One region of the Paenibacillus sp. JCM 18996 genome, then DNA from elsewhere that is predicted to be linked to it. Evidence: riboswitches for the same ligand, from Rfam matches in the RefSeq annotation. Region 1 holds a riboswitch; the other holds the start of a gene.
The links. Region 1 has a riboswitch for S-adenosylmethionine ahead of metA (homoserine O-acetyltransferase MetA). Riboswitches for the same ligand answer to the same signal wherever they lie in the genome.
Positions count from the first base shown of each region.

Region 2: linked by a shared signal. The riboswitch ahead of ACZ5N7_RS14145 (methionine ABC transporter ATP-binding protein) and the one ahead of metA (homoserine O-acetyltransferase MetA) in region 1 are both predicted to bind S-adenosylmethionine.

Region 1 is NZ_AP043884.1:2,225,196-2,234,742, reverse strand. It holds gene ACZ5N7_RS11020 (HRDC domain-containing protein) at 196-1,206, shown strand; gene ACZ5N7_RS11015 (ABC transporter ATP-binding protein) at 1,570-3,291, shown strand; gene ACZ5N7_RS11010 (ABC transporter ATP-binding protein) at 3,288-5,078, shown strand; gene corA (magnesium/cobalt transporter CorA) at 5,150-6,085, opposite strand; SAM riboswitch class I at 6,605-6,710, shown strand; gene metA (homoserine O-acetyltransferase MetA) at 6,875-7,810, shown strand; gene ACZ5N7_RS10995 (PLP-dependent transferase) at 7,824-8,996, shown strand; gene ACZ5N7_RS10990 (trans-sulfuration enzyme family protein) at 8,989-9,547, shown strand, end outside.
Region 2 is NZ_AP043884.1:2,868,921-2,878,467, forward strand. It holds gene ACZ5N7_RS14115 (GNAT family N-acetyltransferase) at 406-885, shown strand; gene ACZ5N7_RS14120 (VOC family protein) at 939-1,331, shown strand; gene ACZ5N7_RS14125 (4a-hydroxytetrahydrobiopterin dehydratase) at 1,313-1,603, opposite strand; gene ACZ5N7_RS14130 (hypothetical protein) at 1,701-2,195, opposite strand; gene ACZ5N7_RS14135 (hypothetical protein) at 2,373-3,950, shown strand; gene ACZ5N7_RS14140 (DEAD/DEAH box helicase) at 3,938-6,808, shown strand; SAM riboswitch class I at 7,053-7,164, shown strand; gene ACZ5N7_RS14145 (methionine ABC transporter ATP-binding protein) at 7,285-8,310, shown strand; gene ACZ5N7_RS14150 (methionine ABC transporter permease) at 8,307-8,990, shown strand; gene ACZ5N7_RS14155 (MetQ/NlpA family ABC transporter substrate-binding protein) at 9,049-9,547, shown strand, end outside.

The DNA.
Region 1 (9,547 bases):
ATTGAAATCCGTTATTGTTTTAGTATACCACGGGACGGGGAGCCAGCCAAAGATTGGTGTTGCCTTGTTTAGAGGCTGTATGCTATAATATAAGTAATTTCAAAACTCGCAGAGGAAGCACCTCACTTACGCTTAAGCGTCGGAGAGGTGCTTTTTGTTTTGGAACATATCCATTATCACAAGGAGGAACATAAGGTGAATTTATTTTTTCTGAACACGCTGGAAAAGAAGGTGGATGAAGAGAGGGTGCAGACGGCACAAGTCAGCATAGGCGAGGATGAGGGCGACTGGTTTCTGCACTGGAACGACGCCGATGCAGAAGGCAGGACGGTTCAAGACAATTGGTATCGGGGCGGCAGGTGGGACGAGCTGCTCGCCGTGCTCAGGGAAAGGGTTGCCGAGAAAGTGGCGGAAGGCTATTTTCCTATGGTCGGAAGCCTCGTGGATAGAGCGGCTGCTCCTTCCGATAAAGCGCGGTTTACCCAAATGCTTCTTTGCTTCAGCGAGCTTCACAGCAATGAAGAGCTGTTTCAGCAGCTGCGGCTGTGGAGAAGAGACCAAGCGGTCAAGGAGAGCAAATCCGCGTTTATTTTGGCCACGAACAGCGTGTTAAGAATGATCAGCGCTTTTGTACCGCACAGCACGGACGAATTGATGCAAATTCCAGGATTCGGTCCTTTGAAAACGAAATTATACGGGGACGAGCTAATCCGGATTACAAGCGCTTATCCTCAAGCTGGGCCTTTCCCGCTGGATTGGGTGGCGAAACAGGTCGAGCCTTCGCAGCTGGAGAACTGGTTCAAGACGCAGCAGCAGCTCAAGTACAAGCAGGAATACGATAAGAAAACGACAAAGCGAACGATACTTGAAGGGCTGTCTCAAGGCAAATCAATCGACGGCTTGCTTGAGCTTGTATCGGTGACGCGGCGGGAACTGCTGCAATTGGTGGAAGAGTTGGACAAGGAGGGGTACGATCTCAGCAGCCTGGTGGAGGTTGAGCTTCAATCGGTGCCGGATGATGAGCAGCTGCGGGCGTGGAACGCTTTCGCGGAACAAGGAGACCGCTATCTGAAGCCAGTACTGGCTTGCGTCTACTCGGAGGAGCAGCTGGCTAACCAGTCTACCGAGAAAATGTACGAATGGCTGCGGCTTCTGCGTATCAAATTCCGCAAGTCCAACGGAGCTGCGGCCGTACAGGCCGGTTAGAAATTAATAATAAGTAAGGACATTATGACCAGGAAGACCGCCTCCTTTAATAAGAAATGAGAGACGGTATTTTTGGAAATATAAGAATAGTTGAGAAAATATCTGGGGAGAACCGCATTCATATGGTTTCCCCTTTTTCAGCATTAAAGGAAAGTTTAAAATTCGTTAGAGAAATAAAGGCGAGATGAAAATTTCTTGTTTGAATTTGAGAGAAAGGCATACTTTCTGCTCGCAAGCTAAGTTAGCGCACGAGAGCTTAATTATAATTTTTCTGTACATATCAACCATCCCGGTTTTAGTGTATGATGGGAAATAAATCCAATCTGTTGCAGAACAGCGACGAATAGGGGGCCTAAAATTATAATGTCATGGCTGCTTCAGTATCTGGTTCCTGTCAAAGGCCGAATGGTAATCCTGTTACTTCTTCTGTTGTGTACGACAGCGCTCCAGCTCATCAATCCGCGGATTGTCCAGCAATTCATTGACACCGCAGCCGCAAAAGGAGCTGTCGCGAGTCTATTGGGGCTCGCCGGACTGTATCTCGTCATTGCGGTTTGCAACCAACTTCTCTCAGTGCTGATGAGCTACCTTGGAAATGACGTGGCGTGGCGGGCCACCAATCAGCTTAGGTCTGATTTACTCAAACATTGCCTTGGGCTCGACATGCGCTTCCATAATCTCAAAACGCCCGGAGAAATGATTGAGCGTGTGGATGGCGACGTCACCAACTTGTCGAATTTCTTCGCGATGTTTCTTGTGCAAATCGTAGGAAGCTTTATTCTTCTTGCAGGGATTCTGGGCTTTATGTTTACATACAATTGGCCGATCGCCACCGTTATGACGGTGTTCACCTGCGTTTCCATCGGCGTTATGATGATTATCCGTGACCTGGGCGTGAACAGTTCACAGACGGAACGTCAAGCCAGCGCTACCTTATTCGGCCTAATTGAGGAACGTATCGCAGGCATAGAAGATGTGCAGGCCAATGGAAGTGTTCCGTATGTCATAAACCGCTTCCATAGAGCCATGCGCACTGTGTTCCTGAACGGCCGTAAAGCATGGATGCTGCGCGTAGTCCCTTGGAACGCCACCGTAGTGCTTTTTACCGTTGCCGTGACGGTGGTCTTGCTGATGGGTGTCCACTTTTATCTGACAGGCAAAGTCTCCCTCGGAACACTGTTTCTCTTTTTTCAATACACTCAAATGTTGAACGAACCGATTGAACAACTGGGCAACCAGATGCAGGAGTTCCAGAAGGCCAAGTCCGGCATGCGCCGCTCCCGCGAGCTTATGGGCCTTAGGAGTGAGATTGCGGACGGCGGGAACGAAACGCTTCCACAAGGAGCTCTCGGTGTCGAGTTCAAACATGTAAACTTCAGCTATAACAAGGATATTCCTGTATTGCACGATATTCATTTCTCGCTGCAGCCTGGCGAACGGCTTGGCATTGTAGGGCGTACCGGCAGCGGCAAGTCCAGTATCAGCCGTCTGCTGCTGCGTCTTTATAACATCGACAGCGGATCGATTCGTGTGGGCGGCGCAGATATTCAGACATTGCGGTTGGAAGCACTGTACCGTCGAGTGGGTATGGTCACGCAGGATGTCCAGCTGTTTGACGGTACGCTCAGAGATAATCTGACGCTGTTCAACAGCGCCGTGCCGGAACAAACGATTCTCGAGACCATAGGGAAGCTGGGGCTGCGGCAGTGGATTGACGGTCTGCCTCAAGGATTGGACACTGATTTGTCGGCGGGGGGAGCCTCCTTGTCTGCAGGCGAGGCGCAGCTGTTTGCGTTGACGCGTGTGTTTTTAACCCAACCCAGCCTTGTCATTCTGGATGAACCATCCTCGCGGCTCGATGCCGCTACCGAAGCGAGATTGCAAAACGCCGTGGACCAACTGATGGAAAACTGCACCGGGATTGTGATTGCGCACCGATTGTCCACGCTCGAAAGAGTAGACAAAATCATGGTTCTTGGTGATGGACGCATTCTGGAGTTCGATGATCGAGAGGCTTTGGCACAGGATCCGGCAACTCACTACGCTCAGCTGCTGAGAACCGGGAGACAGGAGGAGTTGGCATGACAGTTGGCAGGTTTATAGTGCGTCTGCTTCGATTTCGGCTGTCGCTGTTTTTGATAAATGGACTGTTATGGGGAGTGTTTCACTCCATGCCGGTGTTGATTGGCCTTGGCATGCAGTGGTTCTTCAATCGGGCGACCAGCCAATCTGACAACTATCTTTGGCTGGCGATACCGCTCATAGCCGTGGCCCTCGTCAGGTTTTCCAGAGTAGGTCTGTTCTTCATCGCATTTTACAAATGGGTGACGTATATCTACCACTTGCAAGCAATTTTACGCAGCAACATGCTGGCCGGCATTATGCGTTGGCCTGGCCGCAACCTGCCTGCATCTCCAGGCGAAGCCATGACGCGCTTCCGTGAAGATGTAGACGAAGTTGTGGAATATGTGGAATCATGGGTCGACTTTTGGGGACGGTTGGCCTATGCTATCGTTTCCGTCGTAGTTATGGCAAAAATTAACTGGCAAATAACCGCCGTTGCCATTCTCCCTCTTGTGGTCGTCACCCTGTTGAACAATTTATCCGGAAATCGGGCCAGAAGGTATAGTCGGTTAAACCGTGAAGCGACGGGCCGAATTACCGGATTTATCGCTGAAACGTTTAGTGCAGTGCAAGCGGTGAAGTTGGGACAAGCGGAGGACCATGTGCTGGCCCGATTTACTAGATTAAACGAAGAACGCAGGCAGGCGGCCCTCAAAGATAATATGTTCAAGCAGTGGATGCAGTCTCTAAACCACCATGTGCTCAGCATCTGCACCGGTGCCATTTTGTTGATGTGTGCATCCGAGATGCAGGCAGGACGCTTTACCGTTGGCGACTTTGCCCTGTTCACGTCGTACTTGTCCACGTTCGCTTTCAGTATTTCGCTGTTCGGCTATATGGTTTTCCAACATAAGAGGTTGAGAGTAGCGCTTGACAGGATGCGGATTCTGTTCCGTCCGGGCGAGGAGGATCGAATTGTGGAATCTCGTGACATACACCTTTATGGAGAACCGCCGGATGTACCGGAACGTAATACGAGCAGAGAGGAACCTTTTCGCAGGCTGGAAGTTAAGAACCTGACGTATTCATATCCGAATTCAGAGAACGGTATCAAGGATATCAGCTTCCGGGTGGACCGCGGTGAGTTCTTGGTTATCACCGGGCGGATCGGCTCGGGTAAATCGACCTTGGTGCGGACACTTCTGGGGCTCTTGCCCAAGACATGCGGAACCATTGATTGGAACGGTTCGGCGGTCGACAATCCTGCCGGATTTCTGGTGCCCCCAAGAACAGCATACACGCCGCAGGTGCCGCGTCTGTTTAGCGATCCGCTGAGGGAAAACATTACTTTGGGAACTCAAGAGAATCCGAATTCGCTCGGCCGCGCCATTCGATTGGCTGTAATGGAAAAAGACATTGAAGACCTCGAACAAGGGCTCGATACGTTTGTCGGTCCGCGGGGTGTAATGCTGTCCGGCGGCCAAATCCAACGCGCTGCCGCAGCAAGAATGATGCTCACACAATCGGATTTACTGATCTTTGATGATTTATCCAGCGCACTTGACGTGGAGACGGAGAAGCTGCTCTGGGACCGGCTGTTCGAGGAACGCGGCGTTACCTGCATCGCGGTATCTCATCGTAAAGAAGTGCTCGAACGAGCGGATCATATTATCGTGATGAAGGAAGGCCGCATTGAAGCGGAGGGCACTCTGTCCGAGCTGCTCACAACCAGCACGGAAATGCAGTTATTGTGGCAAGGGGAAGGGCCGCAGGTTAAGGAACAGGTTCAGCAGGCACTTGGATCATAGGCAAAAAAGCCAAAAATCCCTTTAAGACTTGGATTCTTGGCTATTAATTATTTTTGCCGAGGTAGGGCTGCTCACAGCCAATCCTTCTTCTTGAACAAAATATACATGCCGGCGCCCACCAGCAGCATAAAAGAAAGTACAATAATTCCGCCCAAAGGATGGTGCATCAAAGGAACATCCTCGACGTTCATTCCATAGACCCCTGTAATGAAGGTCAGCGGCATGAATATTGTCGTCAGCGCGGTAAATACTCTCATAATCTGGTTTGCCTGATTGTTCAGGCTAGACTGGTACGCCTCGCGCAGGTTGCCCATCAGATCGCGCAGCGTCTCGAACGTTTCGGCGATTTTTACGGCATTTTCCAGAGTGTCGCCGAAATATTTTTGCAGCTGGGGATTGATCAGGCGCAAGTCCCTTTTGTTGAGGGACGCGATAACTTCCTTTTGCGGCATGAGCACCTTGCGAAGCCACAGAATCTCGCCCCGGAGACCGATAATTTCGTTCAAGTGGGATTTTTTGGTGGACAGCAGAATATCTTCTTCGAGCTTTTCGATTTTATCTTCAATCCGATCGCCCACAATAACGTAGTTGTCTACAATCAAGTCGATCAAATGATACAGAAACCGGTCGGGACTATCAACCTCCTCCTCCCACAGAAGGGGCTTCAAGGAACGGATTTCGTTGATTTTCTGCTTGGTGACCGTAATAATGAAATGCCTTCCAAGAAAAATATTAAGAGACCGGAGGAAAATTTCCTCGTCATCAAAACGGATGCTGTTCATAACAATAAAATAATGGTTATCGTAAGTTTCAATCTTCGGTCGCTGCTCCTCGTCGCTGATGCAATCTTCCACTTCGAGTTCGTGTATATGGAACAGAGGCTGAAGAATCTCGAGGTCCTCTACGGAAGCATCGATCCAATAAAAGCCGGAATCCGGCGGCCGCACTGTATGTGTGACGTCTTCCACCAACGTGAAAACGCCGTTTTGTACCCAACGTGCCTTCATTTCCTTCCACACCCTTTCAATTCTGCGGTATTTCATTTCATGCATGGGAGGACAAGCGTCCGGCAGGCAGACGTAAATCGCCAAAGCCCGAGCAGGAAGCTTATCAATGTGGGGATCAGCCGGCACGTCTATATTATGGGTATAAACGTATGGAGACATACCGACTGCATCCGCGTTCTATTAAGCTGTACGATAGAAAAGTTGAACTGCAACTTTTCGGTCGGTCGCCTTCCATACGATAAACACCCCTTTTTGGTCAAATGAAACACCTGTCTAGTATAAACCTTCAATTTTGACACTTCAAGAGGAATTTAAGTTGCGACAAACGATAAAAATCGGCTCCTTGAGCTATTTTATGCTATATTGGCCGGTTCTGTTCATTCACACCCGGAGCGGCGCATTTTCTTTATGTTTCTAAGGCTTGCACACGGGGGGAAATCAGTTTTTAAACGCATCTTGACGAAACCCGCTTTATCCATTAACATGAGAGTAACCGTTAGAACAATTGAATAGTTACAGCTCTTATCAAGAGTAGGTGGAGGGACTAGCCCAATGACACCCGGCAACCGGCGTTTACGCACGGTGCTAATTCTTGCGGAAGCTTTACGCTTCTGGGAGATGAGAGAGGTTCACGACATCGACCGGATTTTCCTGTGGCCTTTCTCGTTTTTGAGAAAGGCTTTTTGCTGTTTCGGAGCTGAGCGCACATGACTTGATTTAAGTCCCGAAGCGGAGCCCGCCTTGATGGGTGGGTTGAATTTTTACTAAACCTCTGAAGGAGTGACCCTAATGCCGATAAAAATCCCGGACCACTTACCCGCCAAGGAAATACTGAACCAGGAAAATATATTTGTGATGGACGAAACCGTCGCTTTTCACCAGGATATCCGTCCGCTGCGAGTGGCGATCATGAACCTGATGCCGACAAAGGAAACGACGGAAACGCAAATCCTGCGCTTGCTGTCCAACACTCCGCTGCAGGTGGAGTTCGTTCTGCTTCATCCGAAGACCCATACTTCCAAGAATACGTCGGCCGAACATTTGGCTACTTTTTATAAAACGTTTGACGACATTAAAGACGAGAAGTTCGACGGCATGATCATTACGGGGGCTCCGGTCGAGCAGATGGAGTTTGAAGAGGTGAATTACTGGCAGGAGCTGCAGCACATTATGGATTGGAGCAAAGAGAATGTCACCTCCACTCTCCATATATGTTGGGGCGCCCAAGCAGGGCTGTACCACCATTACGGCGTTCCGAAATACCAGCTCGAATCCAAGATGTTCGGAGTCTTCCCCCATACGCTGGAGAAAAGGAATGTAAAGCTGACCCGCGGATTTGACGAAGTCTTTTATGTTCCCCAATCGCGGCACACGGAAGTGCGGAAAGAGGACATCGAAAAGCACCGGGAGCTCGAGATTTTGTCGGAATCGGAGGAAGCGGGCATTTATCTGGTCAGTTCCAAAGACGGCAGGCAAATTTTCGTGACAGGGCATTCGGAGTACGATCCGCTTACTCTAAAATGGGAATACGACCGGGATATCGATAAAGGACTGGACATCGCCGTACCGAAAAATTATTATCCGAAGGACGACCCGTCCTGTATGCCTTTGACCCAATGGAGAGCGCATGCCAACCTGCTTTTCTCGAATTGGCTGAACTATTATGTGTACCAGGAAACGCCTTACGATCTGCATACGGCCAAACAAATACAGCAGCAAAGATAGGAGAAACCAGTCTATGAAAATCGAAAGCCGTTTAGCTCAAATTGGTTCGACATCCGATCCGGAGACGGGTGCAGTAAGCTTTCCGGTCTATCAGGCGACCGCCTTCCGCCATCCCAAGCTGGGCCAAAGCACAGGGTTCGACTACGCAAGGACAAAAAGCCCGACCCGCACAGTATTGGAGCAAGCTATTGCCGGATTGGAGTCCGGTGACGCGGGATTTGCCTGCTCGTCCGGTATGGCGGCGATCCAGACTATTTTTACGCTGTTCAGCCAAGGCGACCATCTGCTCGTTTCTTTGGATTTGTACGGCGGTACATACCGTCTGCTGGAGCAAATTATGTCCCGCTTCGGCGTGACGGCGACCTATCTCGATACAAACAATCTGGGTGAACTCGAAAGTCACGTACAGCCGAACACGAAGGGAATCCTGATCGAAACGCCTACCAATCCCCTCATGATGGTCACCGACGTTGAGGCCGTATGCGGCTGGGCGAAGAAAAAGGGCATTATTACGATCGTGGACAATACGCTGCTGACCCCTTACTTCCAGCGCCCGATCGAACTGGGTGCGGATATTGTCATCCACAGTGCGACCAAATATCTCGGCGGCCACAACGACGTGCTTGCCGGGCTGATCGTGACCAAAGGCAAGGAGCTTTCGGAGCGGATAGCATTCCTGCACAACTCGATCGGAGCCGTGCTGGGGCCGCAGGACAGCTGGCTGTTGATGAGGGGGATGAAGACTCTGGCGCTGAGAATGGATCGTCATCAATATAACGCCACACGCTTGGCCGAGTTTCTTGCAGGGCACCCGATGGTGGCGGAAGTCTTTTATCCCGCGCTTGAACAGCACCCTGGACACCACACACAGAACAAGCAGTCGAGCGGCAACACCGGCATTTTTTCCTTCAAAATGAAAGACGCCCGCTCTATCGAGCCGATCCTTCGCCACATCCGCCTGATTGCTTTTGCGGAGAGCCTGGGCGGGGTAGAGTCGTTGATGACCTATCCTGCAGTGCAGACGCACGCGGATATTCCTCTTGAGATTCGCAGCCGGGTCGGCGTCGACGACCGTCTGTTGCGCTTTTCGGTGGGCATCGAGCATATCGACGACTTGATTACGGATCTTGCCAACGCTTTTGATCAAGCTCAAATGGAACTGAAAGGCGGAACGGCACATGAGTAAAGACAACAAAGAGCTTAAGTTCGGCACGAAGCTGCTTCATTTTGGCGGAGAAATTGACAAGACCACCGGAGCTTCCAGCGCACCGATCTATCAAGCGTCAACCTTTCATCACTTCTCGATGGACGAATCTCCCGAGTTCGACTACGCCCGGTCCGGCAATCCTACGCGCCAGGCGCTGGAAGATTATATCGCCTTATTGGAAGGCGGCGCCAAGGGCTTTGCTTTCGCCTCGGGAATGGCGGCCATCTCTTCCGCTTTTATGATATTCTCGGCGGGCGACCATATCATCTGCACCGAGGATGTGTATGGCGGCACATACCGGCTGTTAACGACAGTTTTGAACCGGATGAACATTGAGACGACGTTTGTGGATATGACGGATTTAGACAAAATAAAGGCGGCTTTGAAACCGAACACCAAAGCTGTGTTTATGGAATCGCCGTCCAATCCGACTTTGAAAATTACCGATATCTCCGCAGTGGTCGAGTGGGCCGAGTCGCATGAGCTGCTGACTTTGATCGACAACACGTTTATGACCCCGTACCATCAGC
Region 2 (9,547 bases), 640 kb from region 1:
CTCCTTGGAATTGTTTGCTGTCTGTCGTTTGTCGGCATTGTTTTTTCTGCCATTGTTTTCGCTGAACTTATGTACCGCTAATACTAGAATTCTATCGAATAACTCAGCCAATCCCCTGCTATGCCGCCCATCCGCTCATAAAACTTCCAGCCCGCGCGTTCTCCAGGGAAGTCGTATTTCCACCGAAGAGCTCATCTGCCGTTCCTCCTGCCTTTTATCGTGAAAAATCCGTATGGATCTACTCTACATGGGATTGAGTTTTGTTACAATAGGGCAGAACATGCTGAAACCGCAGGGTTAAAAGGCGCCGGGAACGGGTAAAAAAAAAGACAGAAAGAGGTGGGGGAAGTGGCTGAAAAACAGACGAAAGAAAGAAAAAGCTCTGCGCAAGCGATCCATTGGCGGATGGAACCGATGTCGGAGCGGCAGGGGCAGGAAATCTGCACTTGGGCTTACGAGCCGCCGTACGATGAATACAACTGGCCCGCTTGGCATGAAATGGCCGCTCACGGCATGGAATTTGCCGATCCGGATATCCGTGAAAAGCAGTATTATGCAATAACGGACGAAAAAGGGCAGCTTTGCGGATTCGCCCAACTGTTCCCGATGGCAGGTGTTACCCGGCTTGGGATCGGCATGCGTCCCGATTTGACCGGTAAAGGCCTTGGCGCTTCTTTTGTACGCCATATTGCCTTGGAAGCGGCGAGAAAAGAGCCCGTTAATGAAATCGATCTGGAGGTCCGCACCGACAATCCGAGAGCATGCCGCACGTATGAGAAAGCCGGTTTTGAGCTGACCGATACATATAGAAAGAAAACGCCCGTTGGCTGGTTGGAGTTTCACTGCATGGTTTTTCACAAGAAGGAAATAAATGACAAGCAATGAATATATATAGTAAGGCACATTGCTGACAATCTTTGAAAAAGGACTGATTCCCTATGAAAATGGCCATGCGCTACATCATTCTCTATGTAAGCGACCGCGAAGCCTCCGTCCGTTTCTACCGCGATCTTCTCGGACTGCCGGTGAGGCGGGAGCAGGGCACATACATCGAATTCGATACGGGCAGCACTATGCTAGCGCTAAACACCAAGGAATTTGTACGCGAAATGATGGAGTTTCCGGTACCCAACCAGACTTCCCATTCGTTTGAAATCGGTTTTGTCGTAGAGGACGTGCGGGCGGAGATTGAACGCCTGTCCGCACATGGAGTACCCGTATTGACCAAGCCCGCGTTGAAACCATGGGGGCAGACCGTGGCTTACATTTCGGATCCCGACGGTCATTACATTGAGATCTGCTCCTCCATGGATCACTCCTCGCCCGAATAAAGCTTGTCAAAAGCGCGGGCGGCTTGAAAATCCACACTTGTCAGGCCGCCCGCGTTCCATGTCGTCAGCCGTAGGGTCACCAACCTGAAATCAATGGTGATAAACGGATGATGGTTCATCGTTTCGGCCGCCTCGGCCAGCTCGCACACGAACCCGACGGCCTGCTTGAATGTTTTGAAACGATATTTGCGGACGATCCACTTGCGGTCGTCGCGATGCCAATCGTGAAGGGTCGTAAGTTCCGCCATAATCTGATCCTCGGACAGCTTCATCTCTCTCGCCTCCCCGGCACCATATCAAGATCATTGGGGCTCCCCGCAAAGTATTCGGATTTCGCTTCGACAGCTTCACTTCACTGTGTGTGGTCTGCTATGGAGCGGGCAACGCCTTTGCAGCGGCCGTATGCTCCAGCATCTTCTTCGCGACTGTGTAGCAATCCTCAACGTGTTTATTTCCTACATATTTCATCGCGGTAAAGCTGAGACCTGCGGCCAGCCCCTGCCCTACGACCGGCACAAATTTCGCCGCCTGCTTGACCGCAATGCGTTTGCTGAACTTTTTCAAAATCCCCAGAAGAATCCCCCTGGTTATCATCTGGCCCACCAGTTTGCTTCCCACCGTCTTGATTATGCTGTACAGCAATGCCTTTTTTTCATGGTCCAAGCGGGAAATATGCGCCTCCGACAAGCCGAACCGGTAGTTGATTTCGGGTAGCATCTCCAGGAGTATCGCAAGATCCGCCGCTATATCCGTACCTGGCAGGGGCACTAAGGCAGCTGAACCGGATGCTGCAGCTCTTTTGGTCACGAGTTTTTTGCATTCCGCTCGAATCTGTTCCAATTGCTCCATTGTAGTCGGCAACATGAAGACACCGCCTTTTTACTATAGTATAACACCTCTTAACCCTCAGCGTCGGCTTTTAATCAAGCGCAGGGTTCTTTCTTTTAAAAAAAGGATATGCTAAGGAAATGGGCATTTTCGGAAAAAAATGTGGTATGATGAAGGGATAGAGGTTTAACGTTCGGAGGGAATTTCGGAAGTATGATAAAGCTGCAGATCCCCAAAAACCGCATAAATTATTTGCTTCAGCAGCTTCAGGCGCATTTTGATACGACGGAGCTGGAGCAGGGTTGGGAAGACTTTCACAAGGGCGTCGTCCACGATGTCGAGCTGGTGCACAGCATCGTCACGGCCAAAGTGGGCGTTCCGCATAGATACCGGGTCTCTATCGATTTGGATTCGTTCACGGGCAGTGAATGCGAATGCGGGCAAGGCCCTCGCTGCAGACATGAGGCTGCGGTTATTTTTCAGCTGTACACCCCCTTCGGAAGGCCGGAACTGCTGCTGAACCAGCTCAAGCAGGCGGTAAAAGTGCGCAAGAAGGCCACTCTCGGCAAACAGGCGAAGAAGGCTCCAGACCGGATCGTCACGCCTTCGCCTGAGGATTCGGTGCCGGCCTGGCAGAAATATTTTGAAGGGCAGTTTTACGGGTACACGCTATCCCACCAGACCTCTGTGGAATCCTTTTATACATCCGCCTGGGAGAAGCTGACGGGCTGCGCGGCCGGTTGGGACTCTCCTGTTCGCACCGTCTACGGGCTGAATGTGCTTTTATTTATGATGAAGCGGATCGAGCAGTTCTACCAGGAAACGCAGACTTCCTATCTCTCCTATTATCTGGAAAAAAGCTGCAGGGCGGCGGCATTGCAGTGTGTGGAGCAGTGGAACGAGGTTGTCGGGCGCACGGAGCGGGAGCAGCTTGCCTCCGTCAGAGCGAAGCTGGAGGAAACGCTGGAGCTGCTGGGCAAATTGGCGCTGCAGGCGAAGGAAACACCCGTGGACTGGTTGGCCGCCTACAGGTCCCTCTGGAGCAAGCTCGCGGATCCCGAGGCCATGGGCAAGGAAATGCGGCGGTTGGATCAACTGCTCGCGAAGACGGACCTGACTCCCCGCAGAAGAGATGTACTGGCTATCGCCAGGGCCCATTTCGACGTAATCCGGGGACACGACGATGCTGCGCGGGACCGGCTTTCCGGGTTGAACCGCAAGGAGGTCGGCGACTTCTTCGGTTATTTGGACACGTTCTATGCGCAGCAGGATTGGGGACGGATGCTGGAATGGCTGCGCTGGCTGCAGCCTGCGCTTCCCCGGGCGAAGCAGGATGAATTCCGCGCGGTGTGCCAGTACTGGATTGACACTGTGAAGCATTTGGACTCCGATGAGGAGTGGGTAAAAGTGATGCTGGAGCTTTTGCCAAGAACGTACTATTACTACACCGCCTATCTGCTCCAGTCGAAGCGCTACAAGCAATGGGTCGATCTCCAGCTGTCCAACCAAATTTCGCCGCTCAATCTGTACTCCACCGAGCTGAAAGCGGTTGAAAGCGCGGACCGGAAGCTTCTGCTGCCTTTATACCACCAATCGGTGGAACGGTCGATTATGGAAAAGAACCGGGCCTCCTATAAAACTGCGGTCAAGCTGCTCAAAAAGCTGGAAGGCCTCTACAAAAAAACCGGGCGGGAGCTGCTGTGGCAGGAGTATATTTATCGCTTGTCCATTAAATATTCGCGCCTGCGCGCGTTTCAGGAGGAGCTCAAGAAAGGAAAATGGATCTTATGACGGAGAATGGACAACTTACGGTTCACGCTTCCTGGGTTCCCTCCGGGTACTTCTTTCTATGGGGCGCCCGCCGGGGCGGCGGAATATGGGATGCGACAGAGCTCAAAATGATGTTGTTCGCCTGGCATGAGCCTTCTTTTTACGGCACTTTTATTGAAACCGCCGAATGGGACCACAAGGAAGGCTTGCGGCTCTCCGCTCTGCCTGCTCTCGATTTTTTCCGTGAGCCGAAGACTGTGCAGCATCTTCCGATAGAATGGTCCGAAGACAGCGCCAAGTTGATTGAGCAGGCTCCCGCGATCCATCAGTCGTTAGTCGAGGGACGTTTTATGCCGGATTACGAAGCATGGCAGGCGGGCGAAATCGGGTGGAAGCTCGAGCTCGCCGGGAACCGGATGATCAGCGGCGCCGACCTCCCTGAAGGGTGGATCAGCCAGTTGATCCGGGAATGGGCGGAAGAGAATCCGGAGGTCAGGGCGAACCTTAGGCAGTTGGAGCAGTCTTACCCTTTGCTGCGGCGGGCCGGACGGGCAGCAAACGTCTGGCTGGACGAAGAGGACTGGCTTGTGTCGATCGGCTGGCAGCAGGACCGCAGCGCGTTTAGAACCTGCCTGCGCCTGTCGGAGCCGGAGGAAGGCGAGTCAGCCTGGAAGCTGCATATTCTGCTGCAGGACAGGGAGAACAAGGATGTGATCGTGCCTCTGGACGAAGAATTATCCCCCTTGGAAGGGTCTTTTCCCGAGCATTGGCAGGAGGATTTGGAAAAACGCCACGCCGACGTCAGCCGCTGGATAAGACTGCTGCCGTGGCTGAAAAAGGACGGGGAGCCGCTTGAACAACCGCTGCGTACGGCTCTTACGGCAGAAGAGGCCTGGCGGTTTCTGACGGAGGGCAGCCTGCGCCTGATGGAGGCCGGATACTCCGTATTCCTTCCGGCCTGGTGGGAGCGCATCCGCAAATGGAGGCCGAGATTAAAAGCCCGCGTGAAGTCTTCCATTGGTGCCGGCCGTCAGTCGATGTTCGGGCTCCATCAGCTGATGGATTTCGACTGGAAGCTTGCCGTCGGGGATTTGGAGCTGACCGAAGAAGAGTTCCGCGAGCTGCTTGAGGAGAAACGGAATCTGGTTAGAATCCGCGGAACCTGGATTCAGCTGGATCCCGCCATGCTTTCGCAGATGGAGCAGGTTATGAAGCGGATGCAGAAGAAGAAAGGTCTCTCCTTCCGCGATGTCATGGAGCTTCATCTGCTGGGAACGCCGCCCGGGGACCCTTCCGACGAATGGGGGCCAAGCAGTGACGCCCTGCAGCTGGAGGTGGAACTGAACGAGCAGCTTCACCAAATGTTCGCACAGCTGGAGCACGCTGAGGCGGTTCCGATGGCCAGTCCTCCCGAGTCATTTCGCGGAAAGCTGAGGACGTACCAGATCGAGGGGATCTCCTGGCTGCTGTTTCTGCGCCGGTTCGGACTGGGCGGATGCCTGGCCGACGATATGGGTCTTGGCAAAACGATTCAATGGATTACTTATCTGCTGACCGTGAAAGAACAGGAGCACCCACCCACCCCTTCCATCCTCATTTGTCCCACTTCGGTGCTGGGAAATTGGCAGAAGGAGCTGAACCGTTTTGCGCCGACGCTTAACGTTTATCTGCACTACGGGCCGAATCGCGCGAAAGGCGAGGATTTTGCCCGGTCGGTGGAAGGGTACGATCTTGTGCTGACCTCCTACACGCTGGCCCATATCGATGAGGCGGAGCTCGGTTCCATCGAGTGGAGTTCCATCTGTCTGGATGAAGCCCAGAATATTAAGAACGCTTATACCAAACAGTCTGCGTCGATACGCAAGCTGGAGGGCTATCACCGGGTCGCCTTGACAGGTACTCCGATCGAAAACAGGCTCACGGAGCTTTGGTCGATCTTCGATTTTCTCAATCCGGGTTACCTGGGCAGCCTGCGTGATTTTTCGCAAAAATTTGTCCAAGGTATCGAAAAAGCCAAGGATCCGGAGTTAATCGCCAAAATGCAGCGTTTTATCCGCCCGTTCCTCCTGCGCAGAGTGAAGAAAGATCCGTCGATCCAGCTGGATTTGCCGGACAAAAACGAATACAAAACCTATGTGTCCCTCACGCCGGAGCAGGCCACATTGTACGAGAATTACATCCAGGATATGTTCTCGCGCATCGACAGCATCTCCTCGATGGAGCGGCGCGGACTGATTCTCGCCTCGCTCACCCGGCTGAAGCAGATCTGCAACCACCCCGCCCTCTTCACCAAGGAGGGCCTGCACACACCCTGGCAGCAGCGCTCCAACAAGGTGGACCGGCTGCTGGAGATGGTCGGGGAGCTCCGCCAGGAGGGTGACAAGTGCCTCATCTTCACGCAGTTCGTCCAGTCCGGCCACATGCTTCAGCATATTCTGCACAGCGAATTGAATGAGCCCGTTCAGTTCCTTCACGGCGGGACGCCGAAGAAGGAACGCGACCGGCTGATCGAGCACTTCCAGGAGACTGACGCGGTTCCGGATGAAGAGGTGTGCGGAGTGTTTATCCTTTCGCTGAAGGCGGGCGGCATCGGGCTAAACCTGACGGCGGCGAACCATGTGTTCCACTTTGACCGCTGGTGGAATCCGGCGGTGGAGAACCAGGCGACAGACCGGGCGTTCCGGATCGGGCAAACCCGCCACGTCCAGGTGCACAAGTTCGTCACACTCGGCACGCTAGAGGAGCGCATTGACGAGCTCATCGAGCGGAAGCAGAACTTGAGCCAGCAAATTGTGGGAAGCGGAGAAAGCTGGATCACCGAGCTGTCGACCGAGGATCTTCGGGAGCTGTTCGCGTTGAGGCAGGAGTGGATGGCGTGAACGTGGTATTCAATTGTAAAATTAAACGGAGCCGTTATGGACTCCGTTTAATTTTAAAGTGACGGAAAATTGCGCTTCGGGGATCCACTGTCTGGCATGAAATTCGCGCCCTTTTACCAGCCTGCACGGCCCCCGTGACACCCGGCTGCCTGCCTCTTGACAATACGGCAGGTTGTAAGTATACTCTCGTTTATAGTGTTTAATTCTAACCGGCGGTTGAATAATCGTTTTTCAAATAGAACACTTCTTATCAAGAGAGGCGGAGGGGAAAGGCCCTATGAAGCCCGGCAACCTATTTTCTGATGAAATGTGGTGCCAATTCCTTCAGAATCGGTCTCGGTTCTGGCAGATGAGAAGGGTGTCAGTGTATGCTAACCCCTTTTTGTCTTTTGACTTAAAGGGGTTTTCCGCTGTTTCGCCAAGGCTTAAGAATGGTTGGACAAGCATAGTTCTCTGCTGTGGAGGTGAAGAAAGCATTGATCGTACTGCGCGATATTTATAAAGAATATACAAGGGGCAAAGAGGCGATCCCCGCCCTGAACGGTATCAACCTGGAGGTCAGCCGCGGGGAAATCTACGGGATTATCGGACATTCCGGCGCGGGAAAAAGCACGCTGATCCGCACCATCAACCTGCTGGAGCGCCCAACGTCCGGACAAGTCTGGGTCGGAGACGTCGAGCTGACCGCGTTAAGCCGGGGCAAGCTCCAAGCCGCAAGGCGCGGAATTGGGATGATCTTCCAGCATTTCAACCTGCTGTCTTCGGCAACGGTGGCGGAGAACGTCGCTTTTCCGCTGCAGCTTGCCGGACGCCCGAAGGCTGAAATCCGCCGCAAGGTGGAGGAGCTGCTTAAACTGGTGGGCCTGGAGGCGTTCGGCGGCTCCTATCCGTCGCAGCTCTCGGGCGGACAAAAGCAACGCGTAGGCATCGCCCGCGCGTTAGCCAGCGACCCGCAGGTTCTGCTCTGCGACGAGGCTACGTCGGCGCTTGATCCGCAAACGACGAACTCTATCCTTGAGCTGCTGCTCGACATCAACCGGAAGCTGCAGCTGACCATCGTGCTGATCACCCATGAGATGCAGGTTATCCGCTCGATCTGCGACCGGGTAGCCGTTATCCATAACGGCAGCATTGTGGAGGAAGGCCCGGTCACCAAAGTGTTCCTCAGGCCCCGCCATGAGGTAACGCGGGACTTTATCGAGCAGGTCAGCGAGAAGACCGACCTCCCTGCTTATACCAGCGCGCTGGCCAGCGAAGAATACCGGTCCATCATCAAGGTTTCCTTCCTGGGTGAGCAGACGTACCAGCCGATACTGTTCGAAACAGTCAGCGAAACCGGCTGCACCTTCGCCATTCTGCACGGCACGATTTCGACGATGAAGCATACCCCTTACGGCCAGCTCGTTGTGGAATTGGCCGGCAAGGAAGACAAGGTCCGCAGGACCGTTGAAATTCTGCAAAGCCGCGGAGTCGAAGTGGAAGCGGAGGTGGCCCGCGTATGAACGGTTTCATATTCTCTTGGGACCGGATCGATTGGCCGGAGATCTGGCAAGCTGCTCAGGATACGCTTACGATGTTGACGGTTTCTACGTTATTTACCGTCTTGATTGGGCTTCCTTTAGGCATAGTGCTCTACCTTGCCTCAAGGAACGCTTTAACGCATAATTCTTTGGACCGTGCCATTTACTTCATCTTGTCTTTGATCATTAATGTACTGCGTTCGGTCCCTTTTATAATTCTGATGATCATGCTGTTCCCTTTAACCAAGGTCATCGTGGGCAAAACGATCGGAGTCGAAGGCTCCATCCCCCCTTTGATCATAGCAGCGGCCCCCTTCTTCGCCAGGCTGGTGGACACTTCTCTGCGAGAGGTGGACCGAGGTGTGGTGGAAGCGGCGCAATCGATGGGAGCAAGCCCTTGGCAGATTATCTGGAAGGTGTTGCTTCCCGAATCCCGTCCGGGGTTGATAGCAGGAATTACCATTACTGCAGTCACCCTCGTGTCCTACACGGCCATGTCCGGAGTTATCGGCGGCGGGGGACTGGGCGATCTGGCGCTCCGTTACGGTTACCAGCGATTCCAGACCGAAGTGATGATCGTGACCGTATTCCTGCTGGTCGTGCTGGTGCAGCTGCTGCAGATGGCGGGCGATTGGCTAGTGAAGCGTTTTGTAAGAAAATAAGTTCGTGAATGGCGTCTTCGGGCGTTTTTCTATACTCAAATTAAAGGAGAGAAACACGATGAAAAAATGGATTGTCAGCTTCACCGTTCTTGCGTTAATCTTCGCGCTCGCCGCTTGCGGCAAAAAGCCGTCCGACGGCGGCACTTCCTCTTCCCCTGCACCATCGGCAGGTGGCGATAATAAAACAGTAACCCTTAAGGTGGCGGCAACCGCTGTCCCTCATGCGGAAATACTTGAATTTGTGAAGCCCAAGCTGAAAGAGCAGGGCGTGGATCTACAGGTGAAGGTGTTCACGGATTATGTGCAGCCGAACGTACAGGTCAATGAGAAGCAGTTCGACGCGAACTTCTTCCAGCACAGCCCTTATCTGGAGCAGTTCAATAAAGACAAGAACATGAATCTTGTAAAAGTGGCCGGCGTGCATATCGAGCCTTTCGGCATCTACTCCAAAAAAATCAAGAAGCTTGACGAACTGAAGGACGGAGCCACCGTCGCCATCCCTAACGACCCTACCAACGGGGGCCGCGCACTTGCGCTTTTGGAGAAATCCGGCGTGA